Regions from separate parts of the Veillonella sp. oral taxon 780 str. F0422 genome, predicted to be linked through region 1. Evidence: riboswitches for the same ligand, from Rfam matches in the RefSeq annotation. Region 1 holds a riboswitch; each other region holds the start of a gene.

Region 1 (2,270 bases):
ACCTTTGCAATGTTGCTTTCATTTGTATAGAGGGCAGCTGCTAGGCCTAACACATACATAACGGAACTTGTGATGCCATATACAATGGCACTAGATGCAGTACCTGCCACAGGGTTCTTGGACAAGCGAGTGTAATCGCTAATCAATGGAAGCCAAGACAATGGCATAGCGATAGATAATTCCAAAGCCGCTGTGAAAGTCATTTCATCAGTGATGATTCCTTGGCTATGAATGGAACTTTCTTGTAACAAGCTAATCAATAAATAGATGCAGAGGATACCTAAGCCGTAGCCCATGATGCTGTTGATATAGCCCATGTTACGGATACCAATGAAGAGCCATACAATGATGAGAGCACCGATAATGAAAGTCCACGCAGTGAATGGTAGATTCCATAACTCTACGGCACCAAGAGCACCGTCATAAATCATAATACCGGTCCAACCAATCAGTTGTAGAACGTTTAAAATGGAAAATAATTTCATGCCTCCATTGCCAAAGACAGTGGATACAGTTTGCATAGAACTCATGTGTTCACGAGCGCCGATGAGTCCTGCACCAAATAATAACAAACAACCGATGACGTGACCGATGATGATGGCTAATAGGCCGTCGGAAAATCCTAGGGGCGCAAAATAGGTGCCCGTCATAATTTCCGCAATAGAAAGAGCGGCGCCGAACCAAATGAGGGACAACCGCGATGATGAAAGTTTTGAATCACTCATGAATACTCCTAACTATGCCAGTAGGAACAAAAAAGACTAATCTGAAACGATTAGCCTGTAGATGATAGATATTCTTAAGATACCTAGTATTGCAAACAGGAACCATGTGGTAATGTGTCCTTATGTGTTTGTATAGGTACTACAAAAATATACTAATATATCCCTACGTTGGCATTATCCAAATCAGGTTATGGGTTAGTAGCACATAGCCACTTCTCAGCCCACTTTAGTGAGCACCCCTTACAGATGTATTATACGAATTGAATGATACTACGTCAATAGCAATATATAGGTGAATGTAATGTATCATATGAAATATATAGGATATATGAATGTCTATATTGAGAGGAAATATCTTCTAGTGAAAGTAGCTTAGCTGTAATTTATTGTATTGCATTAGAGTATATTTCATGTTATAACTAAATTAATATAAGAACCACTAGGGGTGCTTATGCTGAGATTGATGAGTGTCAAAACCCTAGACCTGAACCAGATAATGCTGGCGTAGGAAAGTGGATGGCATCGAATACTAGACATTGTATAAGAACCGTCCAAAGGATTGGTTCTTTTTTGTTACTAGTAAAGGAGATACCTATGAAATTACATAGAGCATTAACGATTGCAGGAACAGATCCAACAGGTGGTGCAGGGGTGATGGCGGACTTAAAAAGCTTTCAAAGTCGTCATGTCTATGGGATGGCTGTTATTACATCCGTGGTGGCACAAAACACAAGAGGTGTGACGCAAATTGCGCACATGGACCTTTCTATGATTGAAGCACAATTGCAAGCCGTATTTACAGATATTGTTCCAGAAGCAGTGAAAACGGGTATGTTAGCCACAGCAGAAATGATGGAACTAATCGGAGCCTACATAGATCCAAAAGTACCCTATGTGTTAGACCCTGTGATGATTGCCACCAGTGGGGATCGTCTAATTTCCGATGAAGCTGTGAAAGCCTTGCAAAGTAAACTGATTCCGAAAGCAACCTTGATTACACCGAACCGTAGCGAAGCCGAAGTACTGGCAGATATGAAAATTGATACGGTAGAAGCTTTGCATACAGCAGGGATTCGTATTTTACAAGAATTAGGCCCTCAAGCAGTCATCATCAAAGGTGGTCACATAGGAGATGAGGCCACAGATTACTTATTTACAAAAGATACCATGTCCATGCGACGCTCTTGGACAAGTCCTAAATATGACACAGTACACACCCATGGCACAGGTTGCACATTCTCTGCTGTTATAACAGCGGAACTTGCCAAAGGGAAATCCGTGGAAGATGCTATTACCATTGGTAAAGAATATATTCGATTAGCTATTTTGCATAACCCTGGGCTGGGCACAGGCAATGGTCCTGTGAACCACATGGCCTATGGGGATGAATATTCTGAGTAATATATGTATGATCCATATCATATCAACCATACTTAATGTCGTGGTATACTATAAGTAATCTGTTTTGGTTGTTAGATAAGAAACGAGGATTATTTTGAAACATCATGATATAGATACAGTGCGCTCCATGATAGGGGTGTACTT
Region 2 (2,270 bases), on a different contig from region 1:
AGAAGCTACGGCTGTATTTGCCATGATCGCAGCTACGCCCATTTCCATAGCTTCTGCTGCTTGGGATGGAGCACCAATACCAGCATCTACAATGATAGGCAAATCAATTTCATTCACTAAAATTTTGATAAATTCCTTTGTCTGCAATCCACGATTAGATCCAATTGGCGCCGCTAACGGCATCACCGCAGCGGCTCCAGCATTCACCAAATCACGAGCCACTTCTAAGTCTGGATACATGTATGGCATAACGATGAATCCTTCTTTTGCTAATATTTCTGTAGCTTTAATGGTCTCCCCATTATGTGGCAATAAATATTTTGAATCTTTCATAATTTCTACTTTTACAAAATCTCCACAACCTGTAGCTCGGGATAATCTTGCTATACGCACCGCTTCTTCAGCATCTCTAGCGCCACTCGTATTAGGGATTAAGATAGTATCCTTTGGGATAGCATCTAGGATATTTTCCACTTCTCCACCTACCGCACGACGTAGGGCTAAGGTAATCATTTCTGCGCCCGCTTCTTCTAGGACAGCCTCGATTAAGTCGATAGAAAATTTACCAGACCCCAAGATAAATCGAGAATGTAATGTATGTCCCCCTAAGGTCCATGTATCTTGTGTTTCCATATCTTTTACTGAACGTGTCATAGGTTCCTCCTTAATCAATATCTTCTCCGTGTAATAATTGAATGACGGCATTTGCCATATGTCCGGCACAAACCATGACACGAGCCGCAGTAATTTTTCCGATAGAATCGATATCACTCACTCCATCGCCACATAGATACCAACGATGGTGTCTCCGTTCACGGCGGATACCATTACTATCCCCCCAACCTGCCATACCTGAACAGCCTACTAATAAGGGTTCTGTAGGATGAGTTAGAATCACTTCTGTCATCCATGCTTTTGTGACAGCCTTGTCCACTGCTTCTACGACCATGTCATAGCCATCGATTAATTCAGATAATCTTTCTGGTGTGAGGCATTCATTATGGACGATGACCTCACAGTTTGGATTCATCCGATTGAGATGGCCTTTCATAGCCTCCACTTTTAAAACTCCTACATCATTCACCTCATAATATTGACGGCCTAAATTGCTTTCATCCACAACGTCGAAGTCTACAATTTCTAACTGACCAATTCCAGCACGGCACAATGCCACTGCCACATGAGAACCAACACCGCCTACACCGATGAGCAGAACTTTTTTATCTTGTAAAGATACCATTTAGCCACCTCCTACAAAGGTTACTACTTCCATTGTGTCTGCAGGACTCACACGAGTCGATTCCCAGTCTGCTTTAGAAAGAATCTTCCCATTATATTCCACTACGATGCGATCCATTCGAAACGCTAGGGCTGCCAGTACTTCTTGCACTGTTTGCCCCTCATAATGATAAGTTGCTCCATTTACTTTCATCATATCCTCCTAACTATAGCGTTTGCTATATACCTATTTCAAACTAGTATCATACCAATTATCCGTCATGGCTCCTTCACCACATACTAGTATAAAAAAACAGCACGAAAAACCATACCCGCGGTGGTATGCCCCTTCATGCTATAGCACTCTATCGTCTCACTATTCTATTTCACTTGTACATCCACTTAGATGTACCTTTATTCTGTACCCCTATACGATACACCATCCTATAAAAGGCACAAAAAAGGACATCCTGTTGGATGTCCTCAGTATGACGAATCAAACTTATCCTACGTTGGCATTATCCAAATCAGGTTATGGGTCAAAACTTTCGTTTACTCTCAGCCAGTAGGCTCCCCAAAGTTCTCTTTCAGTATACGCTGATACGACTCAATTTGCAAGCCGAAGTATCAACAATTTTTATCGTCTCCGTGCAGACACAGAGGCATAATTTTTAATCACAACGATAGGTGTCATTTGGCTATCATTGCCAAATGGATTATCGATCAAAATTTGCGCAATTTGTTGTGGTTTTAATCCACGGCTATGGCCTAAGATAGCAGCTCGTTTTAAATCATTCACGTCCGCTACACAAGCCCCATAAGCACCTGTTGCTTTCATAATGGCATCCGCTACTGCATGTGGTTGTTTTGGTCCATATACAATGCATTTATCAAACGGAGGCATGGTACCTGTCACATCATCTGTTAAAGATGCGGTCCGTGCCATTTGATAGAAGACGCCAGATTTTTTAAACACTTTAGCTACGGCTCCACAAAGGAAGGCAAACATCATTTTCCATTCCCCTTCTTTATCCATAGCTGCTTGCATACCA
Region 3 (2,270 bases), on a different contig from region 1:
AGGCTGCCCCATGCATGGCTGCCACAGCACCACCAATGGCAGCTGTAATATGGTCATAGCCTGGTGCAATATCTGTTACCAATGGACCTAATACGTAGAACGGGGCCCCATCGCAGATCGTTTGTTGCACTTCCATATTGGCTTGCACTTGATTCAATGGTACATGACCAGGACCTTCCACTAACACTTGTACACCACGTTCGCGAGCTCGTTTTGTCAACTCCCCAAGTCGAACAAGTTCTTCAATTTGACAGATATCTGTAGCATCTGCTAAGCAACCAGGACGGCAGGCGTCGCCAAGAGAAATGGTCATGTCATATTCTGCACAAATGTCCAAGATTTCATCATAGTATTCATAGAAAGGATTTTCTTGACCTGTCATAGACATCCAAGCAAAGACTAAACTACCACCACGACTAACAATATTTAATTTCCGTTTGTGATGTTTAATTTGCTCTATTGTATGTTGTGTAATACCACAATGCAAGGTAACAAAATCTACACCATCTTCTGCATGAAAACGTATGGTAGAAATAAAGTCTTCAGCTGTCAATTCTCCTAAATCTTTTTGATGATGGATAACGCTATCATAGATTGGCACAGTACCAATCATAACGGGACATTCCTTTGTCAATAGACGGCGAAATACCTTTGTATCACCATGTGTAGACAAGTCCATAATAGATTCAGCCCCTAATGCTACTGCATGATGAACTTTTTTCATCTCTTCTTCGTAGTCTGTGCAATCTTTAGATGTCCCTAAGTTCACATTGATTTTTGTACGTAACTTCTGTCCGATTCCTTCTGGTTGTAAAGCCGTGTGATGCTTGTTGCATGGAATCGTTACATGTCCTTTTGCTACTAGGTCTCGTAATACTTCAACATCCATGTTTTCTTTTTCTGCTACCACTTTCATCGCGTCGGTAACAATGCCTTTTTGGGCTGCTTGCATTTGTGTGTAAAACATAAAAAGCTCCTTTCATTACAAAGGAGCCTATTTGGGGTACTCTATACACAAAAAGGTATCGACATTACATCGATACCCACATATGTCAGCGTGCTTCCTACGCGGGCATGATCCCGATCAGGTCAAAAGGTCAGGTACTTCAAAGTCCTTTCTCAGCCTATTACATAGGCTCCCTTGCAATTCTAAAATATTTACTTACTTATAGTATATCATGGAATGGTGGAATCTTATAGGAAATTATTCTTCCTCATCCATGATGGCATTATGATACACATCTTGTACATCGTCCAAGTCTTCCAGCATGTCTAGTACTCGTTGCATATTCACTGCATCATCACCGGTTAATTCCATATTTGTATCTGGAACCATTGTGATCTGTGCCATATCTGTGGCGATGGATGCTTCTGCTAGGGCAGCTTCTACGGCATCGTAATCATCTGGCAATGTGTAGATAACGAATACATCGTCTTCTACTTTAATGTCTTCTGCGCCAGCATCAAGAGCCAATAATGTCAATGTTTCTTCATCATTGCCTTCTTGTGGAATCACGAATACACCTTTGCGTTTGAACATCCAGTTAACGGAGCCACTTTCACCTAGGTTACCGCCACGTTTGGAGAAGGCATGACGCACATCAGCTGCTGCACGGTTACGGTTATCTGTCATCACTTCTACAAGGATGGCAGCACCGCCTGGGCCGTATCCTTCATAGGTAATTTCTTCGTAGTTGTTCGCATCCCCTGCACCGGCACCTTTATCGATGGCACGTTGAATATTATCCTTAGGAATGTTATTTTCACGAGCTTTTTGCAACGCCAATTTCAAGCGCATATTACCTGTTGGATCTGTACCACCAGCTTTCACAGCTACTGTGATTTCACGACTAATTTTTGTAGTAACTTTTGCTTTCAACGCATCATTTTTACCTTTTCTATGTTTAATATTTGACCATTTAGAATGTCCTGACATTGTGTCCTCCTATTTATTCCACCACGCTTCGCCTCGCAAGCGGTCTAATATAATTGATACGGCACTACGAACTGAAAGGTGATTGTACTCACCATGTCCATAGATGGGTTCTAAGATATAATCGAAATCTTCCATTGTTTCTTTCGTCATACCATACCCCGTTCCAAATAATACTACCACAGGACGGCTCTCACTTTCAAGTGATTTACGGAGCGATGCATAGGTAATGGTATTATCATAGGTCCGTGCATCCGTAGTACACACGATTGGCGTCTGTCCTTCTAATTCCGTCACCATATCGATGGCTTGTCGAATGGAATTGACAAGTTCCACA

The links. A riboswitch is a leader RNA that binds a small molecule or an ion and turns the genes downstream of it on or off. The one in region 1 is predicted to bind thiamine pyrophosphate.
Region 2: another riboswitch for thiamine pyrophosphate. It lies ahead of thiS (sulfur carrier protein ThiS); the one in region 1 lies ahead of thiD (bifunctional hydroxymethylpyrimidine kinase/phosphomethylpyrimidine kinase).
Region 3: another riboswitch for thiamine pyrophosphate. It lies ahead of thiC (phosphomethylpyrimidine synthase ThiC); the one in region 1 lies ahead of thiD (bifunctional hydroxymethylpyrimidine kinase/phosphomethylpyrimidine kinase).

The regions. Positions count from the first base shown of each region.
Region 1 is NZ_AFUJ01000059.1:14,464-16,733, reverse strand. It holds gene cytX (putative hydroxymethylpyrimidine transporter CytX) at 1-725, opposite strand, end outside; TPP riboswitch at 869-976, opposite strand; TPP riboswitch at 1,157-1,253, shown strand; gene thiD (bifunctional hydroxymethylpyrimidine kinase/phosphomethylpyrimidine kinase) at 1,320-2,126, shown strand; gene thiE (thiamine phosphate synthase) at 2,221-2,270, shown strand, end outside.
Region 2 is NZ_AFUJ01000005.1:211,151-213,420, reverse strand. It holds gene HMPREF9200_RS01235 (thiazole synthase) at 1-633, opposite strand, end outside; gene thiF (sulfur carrier protein ThiS adenylyltransferase ThiF) at 665-1,240, opposite strand; gene thiS (sulfur carrier protein ThiS) at 1,241-1,432, opposite strand; TPP riboswitch at 1,706-1,805, opposite strand; gene HMPREF9200_RS01220 (coenzyme F420-0:L-glutamate ligase) at 1,856-2,270, opposite strand, start outside.
Region 3 is NZ_AFUJ01000001.1:16,214-18,483, forward strand. It holds gene thiC (phosphomethylpyrimidine synthase ThiC) at 1-967, opposite strand, end outside; TPP riboswitch at 1,045-1,153, opposite strand; gene HMPREF9200_RS00095 (YebC/PmpR family DNA-binding transcriptional regulator) at 1,205-1,936, opposite strand; gene HMPREF9200_RS00100 (RNA methyltransferase) at 1,946-2,270, opposite strand, start outside.